DNA from 2 places in the Kosakonia sp. YIM B13571 genome. Region 2 is predicted to be linked to the other one. Evidence: riboswitches for the same ligand, from Rfam matches in the RefSeq annotation. Region 2 holds a riboswitch; the other holds the start of a gene.
What was found. Region 2 has a riboswitch for cobalamin ahead of btuB (TonB-dependent vitamin B12 receptor BtuB). Riboswitches for the same ligand answer to the same signal wherever they lie in the genome.
Positions count from the first base shown of each region.

Region 1: another riboswitch for cobalamin. It lies ahead of ACFX4O_RS09370 (cobyrinate a,c-diamide synthase); the one in region 2 lies ahead of btuB (TonB-dependent vitamin B12 receptor BtuB).

Region 1 is NZ_JBHZPL010000003.1:209,483-216,769, reverse strand. It holds gene cbiE (precorrin-6y C5,15-methyltransferase (decarboxylating) subunit CbiE) at 1-388, opposite strand, end outside; gene cbiD (cobalt-precorrin-5B (C(1))-methyltransferase CbiD) at 382-1,521, opposite strand; gene ACFX4O_RS09380 (cobalt-precorrin-8 methylmutase) at 1,518-2,150, opposite strand; gene cbiB (adenosylcobinamide-phosphate synthase CbiB) at 2,162-3,118, opposite strand; gene ACFX4O_RS09370 (cobyrinate a,c-diamide synthase) at 3,115-4,494, opposite strand; cobalamin riboswitch at 4,593-4,775, opposite strand; gene ACFX4O_RS09365 (L-threonine kinase) at 5,228-6,088, shown strand; gene ACFX4O_RS09360 (DUF496 family protein) at 6,120-6,455, opposite strand; gene ACFX4O_RS09355 (FUSC family protein) at 6,622-7,287, opposite strand, start outside.
Region 2 is NZ_JBHZPL010000011.1:135,232-142,518, reverse strand. It holds gene murI (glutamate racemase) at 1-222, opposite strand, end outside; gene btuB (TonB-dependent vitamin B12 receptor BtuB) at 167-2,017, opposite strand; cobalamin riboswitch at 2,083-2,255, opposite strand; gene trmA (tRNA (uridine(54)-C5)-methyltransferase TrmA) at 2,373-3,479, shown strand; gene ACFX4O_RS20600 (hypothetical protein) at 3,755-4,204, opposite strand; gene ACFX4O_RS20595 (YijD family membrane protein) at 4,447-4,806, opposite strand; gene fabR (HTH-type transcriptional repressor FabR) at 4,810-5,454, opposite strand; gene sthA (Si-specific NAD(P)(+) transhydrogenase) at 5,651-7,051, shown strand; gene oxyR (DNA-binding transcriptional regulator OxyR) at 7,034-7,287, opposite strand, start outside.

The DNA.
Region 1 (7,287 bases), on a different contig from region 2:
CGAAATCCACATCGCGTCCGTGGCTGCTGGTCAGCCAGATATCATTCATATCAATGCCGGTACGCGAACAGAGGTACTGCGCGGCGCTGATACCAGGAATAATGCGCAACTGTTCAATACCGAAGTGCGCCACCAGCCGTGTGCCGATGCCGTAAAACAAGGGGTCGCCGGAGGCCAGTACCACCACATTGCGCGCGCTCTGTTTTTCCAGCCACGTCAACAAAGCAGGAATATCCGCATCCAGCGCCCGCACCTCCCCGGCAAAATCGGGGAATTGCGCCAGGTGGCGTTGACCACCGACCAGCACCTCTGCCTGCGCTACTGCCTCCTGTGCCTGCGGCGTCATTAGCGCCAGATTGCCCGGCCCCATCCCGGCGACGGTTAACATCTGAGATCCCCGGCAATCGCCTCAACGGGACGATTCGCGCCCAGCACCTTGTTATCAAAGGAGAACATCACGGCATCGCACTGCGGCGGATTGTGCGTAAAGCGCAGCATTTGCTCGATACGCTGGCAGATACGGGTTGCCAGGTGATCGTAAAGGTGGCTGAAACCGGCGGCGTCAATGTGCTCCATTGCCGCTTCGGTAGTGTCGCACTCGCTCACCGCCAGCAGGAGCGCATGCGGTGCACCGAGCAGCGCCAGGTGCGCGACCAGCGTTTCCATGCGCGCGTCGGCGATGTGGCTGTGGGTGTGAAAGATCCCGGCGGCGATTTTCACCAGCTTGCCGGGATGACCGACCAGCACGATATGCCGGAAACCAAGGCGCACCGCCTCTTCGATCATGTAGCCAACGAAGTTACTCATGGTGACCACTTGCTCGCCGGACAGTCCCAGATACTCGCGGACAAAACGTTCGCCGTGGTTACCGGGTACCAGAATTACGCGATCCATCCCGGCGGCGCGTTTTAATTCCAGCTCCAGTGCCAACGAGCGCTTCCAGCTCTCTTCCGACATCGGCGTGACAATGCCGGTGGTGCCAATAATTGAAATGCCGCCAAGAATACCGAGCCTGCCGTTGTAGGTTTTCTTTGCGCGTTCTTTCCCTTCCGGGGCAATAATTTCCACCTCTGCGCCGCGCGTCGGACCAATCACTTCGCGCACGGCGGCTTCGATAGTCTGGCGCGGCGTGCGGTTGATAGCCGCTTCGCCAACGGCCAGGCCAATGCCTTTGCGGGTGACAGTACCAACGCCTTCGCCGCCGCGCAGGGTTATTTCACCCTCATCATTAAGCGTGACGCGGGCGAAAATCAGCATGCCGTGAGTGGCATCAACATCATCGCCACCGTCTTTGCGGATAGCGGCAATACCCTGTTTACCTTCCACATGCGGACACTCGACATTCAGGCGTAGCGTGACGCCCGACGGCGTGACAATCGATACCTGGTGGATAAGGTGCTGGCGAAGCACCATCAGCGCCGCCACTTTCGCGGCCGCCGTCGCGCAGGAGCCGGTGGTATAGCCTTTACGCAGCGCTTTACCGTTGTGCCACACCGGGTCATCGAACGCCTGTTCGCTCATTGCGCCTCCCGCAGGCTGTAAAGCAGCGCGTTAACGATCGCCGCCGCCACGTTGCTACCGCCTTTACGCCCGCGTGCAGCAATACCCGGTAAACCGCTCGCCACCAGCGCCTCTTTCGACTCTGCCGCGCCGACAAAGCCAACCGGTACACCGACCACACCGTTTACCGGGGTGTTATGTTCAAGCAGGCGAAACAGCGCAGTGGGCGCATTGCCGAAGACAAACACCTTGTCCCCCTCTTCGCCCAGCGCCAGATCGACCGCCGCCATCGAACGGGTGATACCGTCAGCTTTGGCGCGGCGCACCACGCGCGGATCGGAGATATAGCAACGTACTTCGCCGCCGAACTGCGCCAGCAGGGTTTTATTAATGCCGGAAAGCGCCATGGTGGTATCGGTGTAGAGCGTGCAGCCCTGTTTTATCGCGGTACAGAGGCTTTCCAGCGCGTCATCGGAAAACCATAAGATATCGAGCCAGTCGAAATCGGCGGTGGTATGAATGACCCGTTTGATAACCGCTTCATGCAGCGGACTGGCAAAGCGGTAATCGGGGCGCATCTCTTTGATAATGTCGCTAATAATGACAAAACTTTTGGCTTCAATAGCCTGCGGTTGTTGCAAATAATCCATCGTTTTCATCCTCAGGCCCCCATCCACACGAAACGTACCAGCGCAAACAGCACCAGTGCCAACGTCGAGGCCAGCCACATCATCTGGATGGTTCGCCCGATGTCATCAACGTCAATGGCGCGGGTATCATCACCGATCCAGGGTTTTTCGACGCGTTCGCCGAAGTAGTCGTTTGGCCCGCCAAGGCGCACGCCGAGCGCACCGGCAACCGTACCTTCCGGCCAGGCGCAGTTCGGGCTGCTGTGATTGTTCCGGTCACGAAAACCCACACGCAATGCTGCGCGGGCATCCTGGCGACAACACCAGGCTGCGATACTCAGCAAAAGCCAGCTCAGGCGTGCCGGGATAAAATTGGCGACATCATCCAGCCGGGCGCTGACCATGCCGATGGCGCGGTACTTTTCATGTTTGTAGCCGACCATTGAATCCAGCGTGTTGACGGCTTTGTAGGCCATCGCCAGTGGCGCGCCGCCGAGCAGCAAAAAAAACAGCGGGGCAATCACCCCATCGACGGTATTCTCCGCGACCGTTTCCACCACCGCGCGAGTGATTTGCGGCGGCTGCAACTGGCGGGTATCGCGCCCGACAATCCATGAGAGTTTTTCGCGGCTCTGGGCAAGCAGCCCCTGGCGCAGCGGCTTTTCGACTTCCCGTGCCATGTCCGCCAGGCAACGGGTGGCGAGCGAGGTGTAGATCAACCACACCTCGACACACCAGCCGAGCCACGGGTGAGTGGCGCTTGCCAGCGCCAGCGCGCCCCAGGCCACTCCCCAGCTCACACCGACCACCGCCAGCCACATTACGCCGCCGCCCATGCGCAACGCGTTATCGCTATGGCAACAGCGCCGCACGATGCCTTGTAGCAGGTTAATCAGCGCGCCAATCCAGCGTACTGGATGCGGCCAGTGCGGCGGGTCGCCCAGCAGCCGATCGAGTAAAAACGCCACAACCCAGGCAAGCAGTGTCATTGCGCGCTCCTTGCGACAGCAAACCAGTGGTTGAGCATTTGCGGGCGTTGGGCGAAGTGCAGATGCAGGTAGCTGGCGAAGGTGTTACCAACCTGCCAGCCGCCCTGCCAGCGTTTGAGCACTTCGCCGTCACGGGTTTTATGGCAGTCGAGCACCGCCGCCGTTTGCGCGGTGAAATCTGAATAGTGAAATTCGTGTCCGCGCAGGGTTTCACCCACTGCCGCCAGTAAGGTCTGTTGCGTCGCGCGGGCTTCGCAGTAGCCAAAGCGGGTCAGTTTGTTACCCATCACGCTAAGACCGGGGATCACATTCGCCATCGGCCATTCGTGGCCGTCAGCATCACGCAATGCGGTGCCGAGATACATCAGCCCGCCGCACTCGGCGTAGATCGCTACACCGCGTCGATGTGCCGCGCGGATAGCCTCCAGCATCGGGGTATTTTCTGATAACGCCCGCGCATGCAGCTCCGGATACCCCCCGCCAAGCCACAGCATCTGGCATTCCGGTAACTGGCGCTCCCGCAGCGGGCTAAAGCGCACAATGTGAACACCTGCGCGTTCCAGTAAATCGAGGTTATCGGGGTAGTAAAAGTTGAAGGCCTCATCAAAGGCTAATGCCAGCGTCAGCCCTGCGCCTGCAGCCGCATCCGGCAAGGGCGGCATTTGCCCGGCGGGAAGCGCCGTGAGTTGGCTGAGTGTGAGCAGTTGGTCAATATCAATCGTTTGCTCCAGATGCCCGGCAAAATCTTGCCACGATTGGGCTTCCACCACTGATTCACGCGCGGTCACCAGACCGAGATGACGCTCCGGCAACGTAATGCCGGGCGCGGTCGGGACATACCCCAGCACCGGTAGCGCGCAATAGTGTTCAATGGCGTGTTTCAGGAGCTGAAAATGGCTGTCGCTGTTAACCCGGTTGACGATAACGCCGGCAATGGGCAGTTGCGGATCGAAGTGCTGAAAACCCATGACTGTTGCGGCAATGGAGGTCGACACCGCTTTGCCGTCAACGAGCAAAATCACCGCAACGCCAAGCTGTTTTGCCAGTGCGGCGCTGCTGCAATAATCAGGGTCGGTGCCGTAGCCGTCGTACAATCCCATCACGCCTTCAATAATGGCAACATCGTAGGCGGTAACATGCTCGCAAAAGAGCGCGTTGAGCGTTGGCTCTGGCAGCATAAAGCTGTCGAGATTGTGGGAGGCGACGCCGGAAACGGCGCTGTGCCAGGCGGTATCCAGGTAATCCGGCCCGACTTTGAACGGCTGAACACGTAAGCCGCGACGGTTAAAAACAGTAAGCAGCCCCAGCGTGACGGTGGTTTTACCACAGCCGCTACCGGTTCCGGCAAGGAGAAAGGCGCTGCGCCTGTCTGACATTCCTGATACCCCATCACGGGCGGAAAGCTGAAGTCAGGCGCGCGTTTGCCCGGTCTTACGACCGTACGCTTCTGAGCAACCCACTTCCCACCGAAGTTGTTGATAATGGCCCATCAGGTCGGTCTTCTGGCTTAGCGTCATCCTCACCCGTCCTTCCCGATCTGGCGATCAGTGGCGTTTTCGGGGTTGTCAGCATCACAGCAGCGGGGGCTGCGGGGGATTTTCGCCCCCTTCCCAGCCGCGCAAAAAGCGGCGGCAAAACCTGTTGGCTTATTGCGTCACGGCGCGAAAACCGTGTTCGCTTGTTCATGACATTTCCCAGAGGCAAACTGGATTGCCGCAGGGAAATAAAACTGATGCAGTTTATCGTCGCGTAAACACGAGTTTGTTGCGCTATAACAATGTATTGCTCACCCGCTTTTATCAACACCTGATTTATTCAGGTTTCGCGTCACGATTTTCAGTGTCGGAATTAACTCAACGCTGCATGAGTCATTCAAACACCTTCTAAGGCTGTAAACAAAATAGCGGTAGAACCTCTTCATAATCTGACGGAAAGATGTGTGTAATCACGCGCCTGCGGAAATCCTCAACTGGGAATGATAAAGACCATGTGCAGCGAGCAATGTCGAAATATCTTCGTGCTCGGGTGGAGACATGCCAACGTGGCGTTAATGCTGGCATTCGACGGGATGAAATGACACTATCCGTTTTATTTTTTAGGGGGATCACCGTGGCGCAGGCAGCATGTCCCGCATCCTGCGGCGAAATAATCCAGGGCTGGATACTCGGCGGCGAAAAGCTGGTCTCCTGCCCGGTGGCGTGGTACAGCCATGTGGAAGTCACCACCGGCACGCCACTGGCCAAAGAGCGCCCGCTCACCCGCGCGATGATCAAACTGTTGCTGGCGCACTGGCAACTTCCCGCGTCCCTCTCGTCAACGCTGCGTATCGACTGCCGCTCCACCATTCCAGTGGCGAAAGGCATGGCCAGCAGCACAGCCGATATTGCGGCGACAGCCGTAGCGGCTGCCCGACATCTTAATCAGCCGCTGGATGAAGAAACACTGGCTCAGCTCTGCGTGACGCTGGAGCCGACCGACAGCACGCTGTTTTCGGGCCTGACGCTGTTTGACCATAACACCGCAGCGACCCGCATTCCCTGTGGCGCACTTCCGCACAGCGAGGTTCTGCTGCTGGAGAGCCCGCTGACACTGACGACCGCAGATTATCACCGGATGACGCGCCAGCAGGCGCTGCTCGACAATGCGGGCACTCTGGACAGAGCATGGCAAACGCTACAACGCGCTTGCGCGAAAAATGATGCCGCACTGCTGGGCGAAGCCGCAACACTCAGCGCGATAGCCAGCCAGGCGCTATTGCAAAAACCGGCGTTCAATACCCTGCTCAATCTGGTGGAACGATTCGATTTGTACGGTCTGAACGTGGCGCATAGCGGGAGCGTGGTGGGTTTGTTTCTTGATTCAGCACGTCATGATGTGGAAGCGGTTTGCAGTTTTCTAGCGAAGAGGGAACTGGCGGTACACTGGCCAAAAAGCTATTTGTTGGAGATGGTGGCGGGCGGCGTGAAATAGGGGTGAGAGGCGAACCTCTCACCGCGAGGCATTATTCGGTTTTTGCTTCAACCGACTTCAGTTCGCCCATGGTTTTCAGCTTTTTGGAAATGTCACGACGTTCTTTCGACAGCTCGGCGTTTTTGATGATGTAATCATCTACGCGATCTTCGTAGTCGGTTTTCATGCTGGCGATAATGCCCTGAATGGCTTCAACGCTCATGCCTGGTTTGATGTAATCGCTGAGGTTATCCAGCAGCAGAACACGCTTCTGGTTATCACGGATCTTCTTCTCAACGTCCTGAATTTCACGCTGCAACTTATTCTTGCGGCGGAACAGACGCACAAACTCCAGAACATCCTGGAACGAAGGCTTGGTTGTTTCCATTTTTACACCCCTGATAATGTGAGATTCGGATTCGTTAACGCAACAAGCTTAGAGGCAAACCTACCCAAAGCGGTTGCATATGACAATAATTTTTCCTTTTCTCTATCATAACCACAAATCCAGCTGAATCGAAACAACCAGACTGTGTCCGGCGGCTATCTGCCGCTTATTTGCGCAATGCCCGGCAAATCAAATGCGATAACAATTCCAGTTGACGCGCCAATTCCAGGCTTAACCAGACATAACCATGAATAGACGTTTCGGCCAGCGCATCTCCTTGATGTTCGCGGCTTAACTGGCGTAACTCGGTGACAATCTCATTGAGCTTTTCCGTGTTTGCCAGAATCGGCTGCGGGTTGCCTTCATACAACGCGTGGGCAATGGTCAGCAACGTCTGCTGCGTCATCTGCTGCGTTTCACGCAGAGTATTGGCATTGATCATGACAAAATGGCTGGCGCGCGAGCTCCAGTGGGCGTTAATTTGCAACTCCAGCATGCACACCAAATTACGGCTGACGGTCTGGATAGCTTCAAAAATCGCTTTCTGGATATGGGTCTCTTTACTGGCTGGCGTGATTAAGCCGCGCATTTTTACCACGTCATTGAGAATTTTTTGCAGGTGTTTTTCCAGACGCGGCCGCTCCACCAGGTTGCGTGATAAACCCGCCTGATAGACCCGGTTAAACGCCGTGACGTAATTCGCCATCTGAATGCGCCAGTGCAAAAAAGCCCGCTGCGGCCAGATGCCGGTGAACAGCATCGCCAACAACGAACCAATAATCACATCGCCGCTGCGCCACAATGCGGTATGCATATCCCCGGTCGGCGCGCC
Region 2 (7,287 bases):
CTCGACAACACGCTCAACAATAAACGCTTCGCTTTTCTCGCCATAGGGGAAAGCGACATTGTCAAACGCGTAGATGTAATGCAGATCCGGCAGGAGATGCCGGATCTCATCATAAACGGATAACCCACCGACGCCGGAGTCAAACACCAGCACGGTGGGACGCGCGTCAGAAGGTGTAGCTGCCAGACAAGGTGTATTCCCGTCCTGCAGTTTGGTAGCCATATGCTGTCTCGTACTCTTTATCGAACAGGTTGGCGATTTTACCACGAACTGTTAAATGAGAGGTCACAGGATATGAGGCAGAAAAATCAACCGTACTATAACTTGGCAAAATACGTTGCTCAGGATTATAGGTTGACGTGCGGTTGTCATAGCGCTTACCGAAGTACTCCCAGGCCAGATCCATATCGACGTTGAATACGGACCAGTCAAGCTGGTATTTCGCCTGGCGCTTCGCACGACGCGGCAGCACTTCATTGGTTTCATCATCACGCGGGTCAATATATTGCAGCGTCACGCGATGCGAGAAAATGCCGGTATCGACGCTTCCCGTCCACTCAAGGCCTTTAATGGTGGCTGAGTTGATGTTGTAGTAAGCCGTATCGCTGTAGGTGATCAGGTTTTCAATCTCATAGCGATAGGCAGACAAACGCCAGTCCAGCGGGCCGGTTAAGCCTTCAATACCCGCTTCCCACTGTTTGGACTCTTCCGGCTTCAGATTCGGGTTAGAAGCGATACCAAAACGCTTCGCGCCAAACTGCTGACCTAAAGAAGGTGCCAGGAAGCCGGTGCCGTAAGAAACGGTCAGACGGTAATTCTCAACGAATTCCCAGCCTGCAGCGGTCTGCCAGGTGCCATGCCAGCCGAATTCATCATCTTTATCTTCACGGCCCGAGGCTTCCAGCGTGACATCGCCAAACTGCTGCATCCCGTTCAGGTACAAGCCCGTGTTCTCACGGTCATAGGCATCGCGCGTCGTTTTATTTGATGAAACCAGGCGCTCCTGCTTCCAGTCGACGCCCGCGCCAACAGAACCTTTGCCCACATCAACGTTGTTGCCCCACTGAATGTATCGCTGCTCCATATCATCCAGCGTGGTGCCATCGTTATAACGGCCATAAATGCTGCTGTAGTTGTAGTCTTTGCTTTTCTGGTAGCTGGCCAGCAGCTGGGACGAGTAGATCCCCTGCGCGAAATTCAGCCCGGTATCCCAACCCTGTACAAACAGCTGGCGCTCATCAGCGCTGTAGTCTGCTGAGAACGGCGCGCTGCCGAGGTCATAATCCACGTTGTTGCTAAAGTTGTAGCCGCGAAAGAAGCCGTCAACGTTGTCGTTGAACTTGTGTTGCAGGCTGCCCCAGAACGTTTTGTTGCGGTAGCCATCGCGATCTTCGTCATGATCCCAGGTTGAGCCGGGCTGCACGTTAAAACCGCGCGTGCTGGTATAAGAACCCGCCGCCGTCGCCACGGTGTCGCCAAAGCGCTGACGAAGCGTGCCGTCATACGTCTGGTAGCCCTTCGAGCCAACGCCGGCATTGATTTGCGATTTCTCATTGCCGGTCATGGTAATGACGTTAACCACGCCGCCAATCGCCCCGGAGCCATACACGGCAGAGCGCGGCCCGCGAATATATTCAACGCGTTGTACTAAAGAGAGCGGGATTTGATTCAGCTCGGGATCATTGGAAATCCCGGAGCGCGCAACCGGTACGCCATCAATCAGCAGCAGCAAGTGTTTCGCTTCTGTACCGCGCACATAAACCGAGGCGGTTTGACCTAACCCGCCGTTTTGCGCGATATCAACCCCTGGCAGGCGACGCAGCACATCAACCAGTGAGCGCGACTGCCAGCGATCGATGTCCTCACGCGTAACCACTTCAGTCGGTGCAAGCACCGTCTTAGCCGGTTGTTGAAAACGATTTGCTGTCACCACCAAATTGTCTGAGCTGCTATCTTGCGCCCAGCCGGAAAAAGCTGTGACGGAGAGCGCCGTCAGCAGCGAAGCTTTTTTAATCATTGTGAAAGCATCCACAAAAGAGTAAGGATGCCGCAGGTTCCATCAATAGCACGCGATGATGTCAACCAGATGCGACGTATACCGGCAGGTCTTCGGGCTTGGAGGTACATCAAGAAAGCGACTTCCCACCCAACAGGCAGTGTCTGCTCTCTCACCTTGATCCTTACCGCTGCGCGTCAGCCCCAGATTCTCACTGGATTCCCTTTTAACTCACAGGACCGGAACAGGGATGCTACATTCGGTAACATATGGATGTCCAGACTGCTAACGGACTATTTAGCTCACATCCGGGGCTGGACATCGCCTGAGCAATGCCTACAATCCCCGCGTTATTCTTAATCACTCAGGAAGCATGATGACCCCCGAACACCTGCCGACAGAACAGTACGAAGCCCAGCTGGCCGAAAAAGTGGTGCGTCTGCAATCGATGATGACGCCTTTTTCCGCGCCGCTTCCGGAGGTGTTCCGCTCACCGGTCAGCCATTACCGTATGCGCGCCGAGTTCCGCATCTGGCATGACGGTGACGATCTCTACCACATTATTTTCGATCAGCAGACTAAGTCCCGCATCCGGGTCGACAGCTTCCCGGCGGCGAGCGAACTGATTAACCAATTAATGACGGTAATGATCGAGGCGATACGCGGGAATAAAACGCTGCGCCATAAGCTGTTCCAGATTGACTACCTGAGCACCATGAGCAACCAGGCGATTGTCACTCTGCTCTACCACAAAAAACTGGATGACGAATGGCAAACAGAAGCGATGCAGTTGCGCGACGCGCTGCGCGCGCAGAACCTGAATGTGCAATTGATTGGCCGCGCGACCAAAACCAAAATCGAGCTGGATCAGGATTTTGTCGACGAGCGTCTGCCGGTCGGTGGCAGAGAGATGATCTACCGTCAGGTGGAGAACAGCTTTACACAGCCTAACGCGGCTATGAACATTCAGATGCTGGAATGGGCACTGGATGTCACGCGTCACTCCACTGGCGATCTGCTGGAGTTGTACTGCGGCAACGGCAACTTCTCGCTGGCGCTGGCGCGCAATTTCGATCGTGTGCTGGCCACCGAGATCGCCAAGCCATCCGTGGCGGCAGCGCAATACAATATCGCGGCTAACCACATCGATAACGTGCAAATTATCCGCATGTCCGCCGAAGAATTTACTCAGGCGATGAATGGCGTGCGCGCATTTAACCGTCTGCAAGGTATCGATCTTGCGAGCTACCAGTGCGAAACGATTTTCGTCGATCCGCCGCGCAGCGGGCTGGATGCGGAAACCGAGAAAATGGTGCAGGCTTATCCGCGTATTTTGTATATCTCTTGCAACCCGGAAACGCTGTGTAAAAACCTGCAAACGTTGAGCCAGACACACGATATTTCACGTCTGGCGCTGTTCGATCAATTCCCCTATACGCACCACATGGAGTGCGGCGTACTGCTTACGCGTAAAAACAAATAACGTTATTCACGCCATATAAAATACTGCGACTCCATTTAACGGTTGGCCTGTGAACCAGGCCAACAGAATAATAGCGGTAAGATGTAAATTATTGCCGCCCGCAAATATTAATTTATCAGACAAGTTACTATTAAGGATCGTGATCGCGTTAACATTATCTCGCGACAACTTGTGAATTTTCTGAGGTTATATTTATATCACTGAGGGTGTTTTGTCATGATATAAAAATCTCAGCCCTGAACGAAACAGGGCTGGAATGTAATGCGTTTTAAGGGTTATTTATCGGCAATAAAATGGTCGTCATCACCCACCGGAATATAAACGCGCACCCACTCTTTACCGTCGACGATATCCCAGCTGTGACCTTCGCCCGCCGTGTCTGCCGCAATCAGAACAGTGCCGGGTTCGATGATGAAGGTTGAGCCATCGCTAACCTTGAACTTCAGTTTACCTTTCATCGTCACCACGTATTGCTTCTTCGGTGCCGGATGCACCCCTTTCTGCCACTCTTCGAACGTATTACTAAAATAGAGATTTTGCGAAGAGAGCTTTGCCAGCGAGGGAACCGAACCTTTGATAAAAGCAGAGTGGTTATCTTGCGTATTAATGAGCTTTACCGCCGGAATACGATGTTCGCTCCCGTTCGTTTTTGGGGTATCCGCGAATCCGGCTACCGAAATAACGAAACCGGCAGTGGCTAACAGAAGTTGTGTTATTTTTTTCATGAGGATGTCCAGAGTTAATTTTAGCCTGCAGCCTGGATCAAGAGATCGTCAAGCAACGGAATAAAATGCCGAAACAGTACATCAGATGAAATGTGTTTTGCCGTAGATTTTTTTAATTAATAAATTATTGATGAATTCTGGCAGGGCTTTATTTTGGATGGGAACAACCCAGGGATTTATACTTTTCAACTTTCAATGCATTGAGGATGAAAACGCCCTCCCGGCGAGAGGGCATTTAACACTTACTCGGAGGCTTCGTGTTTGCGGCCGCGCAGACGAAAACCAATCCAGAAAACCAGCACCACCGACAACACGGCAGGCAGGAAGTTAGAACCGATATCCGGATACTCCGCGCGTACCACTGTGCTGTAAAGCAGCACACCGAGGATAAAACACGCGGCGGCAAGGCCTGGCAGCCCCACCGGCATAGTGCGGTTTTGATAGCGCTGATGCAGGCAGTACACCGTTAGCACCAGCGAAATAATCGGGAATATGGAAAACGGTACAATAGAACTGAACACGGCAGAAAACGTGCCGTTAATCGATAAGCCAGCGATCAGCGCCAGCAACAACGTACCTTTATCTTGACCAGACTGTTTCATTACTCATCCTTCACTCGTCGGTTGATGCGCCAGTTTTTCCTGTTCACGGCGATACCAGTAATACGCGCCTTTTGAAATCATGCGCAATTGTAGTACCAGTCGCTCTTCTAATTGCCTGCGTTGTTCCGTCCCCACATCCAGCGCTTCAGCACCGGCGTTGAAAACAATTGTCACCATCGCTTCGGCTTGCGCTTCGGTGAACGCTCGCGGCATATGGTTTTCGAGTTCAAGGTAGTCGGCAAGTTCCGCAATAAAATGTTGGATCTCCCGTGCCACCGCCGCTCGGAAGGCCGCAGACGTTCCAGAACGTTCCCGCAGCAGGAGCTGAAAAGCATTGGGGTTATTGCCGATAAATTCCATAAATGTGGAAACTGACGTGCGGATCACGCTACCGCCTTTAGCAATACGCTGGCGCGCCTGACGCATCAGTTGGCGCAGCATTAACCCGCTTTCATCCACCATGGTCAGCCCGAGCTCGTCCACATCCCGGAAATGACGATAAAAAGACGTTGGCGCAATACCCGCCTCACGGGCGACTTCCCGCAGGCTCAGGCTGGCGAAGCTACGCTCCGCGCTGAGTTGGCTAAATGCGGCTTCGATCAGCGAACGCCGCGTTCTCTCTTTTTGTTGCGCTCTTACACCCATCACGATGTTTGAATCCTTCCAGGGGCCCGCTGGCACTATACCAGAGAATAAATCCGATTCGATTGTACTGGATTGTGACTGATTGTTTACGCGCAGTTTCTTCTTTTTCGTAGCAAAAGAGCACAACGATAATTGGGTTACCGCCGCTTTGATGTTAGTCTTATGTTGCTTTTATGTATAAGAACAGGTAAGCCTTACCATGCCACATTCCTACGATTATGATGCAATAGTAATAGGCTCCGGCCCCGGCGGCGAAGGCGCAGCCATGGGCCTGGTTAAACAAGGAGCACGGGTCGCGGTTGTTGAGCGTTACCATAATGTCGGCGGCGGCTGTACGCATTGGGGCACTATCCCCTCAAAAGCGTTGCGCCACGCCGTTAGCCGTATTATCGAATTCAACCAGAACCCGCTCTACAGTGACCATACTCGCCTTCTCCGCTCCTCTTTCGCCGATATCCTGAACCATGCTGAAAGCGTGATTAATCAGCAAACGCGCATGCGTCAGGGCTTTTATGAGCGTAACCGTTGCGAAATCTTAGAAGGCAATGCCCATTTTATTGATGACCACACACTGGCGCTGGAGTGTCACGACGGGACAGTCGAAACCATCACCGCCGAAAAATTCGTTATCGCCTGCGGCTCACGCCCCTATCGCCCTGCTGATGTCGATTTCGCCCATCCGCGCGTCTACGACAGCGACTCAATTCTTGATATGCACCACGAACCCCGCCATGTGATCATCTATGGAGCTGGGGTGATCGGTTGCGAATACGCATCGATCTTCCGTGGTATGAACGTCAAAGTGGATCTGATCAACACCCGCGATCGCCTGTTGGCGTTCCTTGATCAGGAGATGTCGGACTCACTCTCTTATCACTTCTGGAATAGCGGTGTCGTTATCCGCCATAACGAAGAGTATGAGCGTATTGAGCCGCTGGACGACGGGGTGATTATGCACCTGAAATCCGGCAAAAAACTGAAAGCCGACTGCCTGCTCTATGCCAATGGCCGTACCGGTAACACCGACAGCCTGCAACTGGCGAACATTGGCCTTGAAGCAGATGGGCGCGGTCAGTTGAAAGTTAACAGCATGTACCAGACCGCACTGCCGCACGTCTATGCAGTGGGTGATGTGATTGGTTACCCAAGCCTGGCATCAGCGGCTTACGATCAGGGCCGCATTGCCGCACAAGCAATGATCAAAGGCGAAGCCACAGCACATCTGATTGAAGATATTCCAACCGGGATTTATACCATTCCGGAGATCAGTTCCGTGGGCAAAACCGAACAGCAGCTCACCGCTATGAAAGTGCCGTATGAAGTGGGTCGCGCGCAGTTTAAGCACCTGGCGCGGGCGCAGATTGTTGGTATGAATGTCGGTACGCTGAAGATTCTGTTCCACCGCGAAACCAAAGAGATTTTGGGGATCCACTGCTTTGGCGAGCGCGCGGCCGAAATTATTCATATCGGCCAGGCGATTATGGAGCAGAAAGGCGGCGGTAACACCATTGAGTACTTCGTTAACACCACCTTTAACTACCCAACCATGGCGGAAGCCTATCGGGTAGCGGCGCTAAATGGCTTAAACCGCCTGTTTTAACGCCGTGTCGAAATGGCCATCCATCGCACCACGGATGGCCTCTGCCAGCTGCTCATAGCGGTTGCGCAGCGGCGAGCCTGGGCGATACACCAGCCCAACCGTGCGTTTCGGCTCAGGTTTGATACACGGCAGATACACCACGCCATCGCGTTTACGCTCTCGCGGAACGGAAAGCGCAGGCAGCAGCGTGATGCCACTCCCGGCAGCCACCATATTGCGCAGCGTTTCCAGGCTGG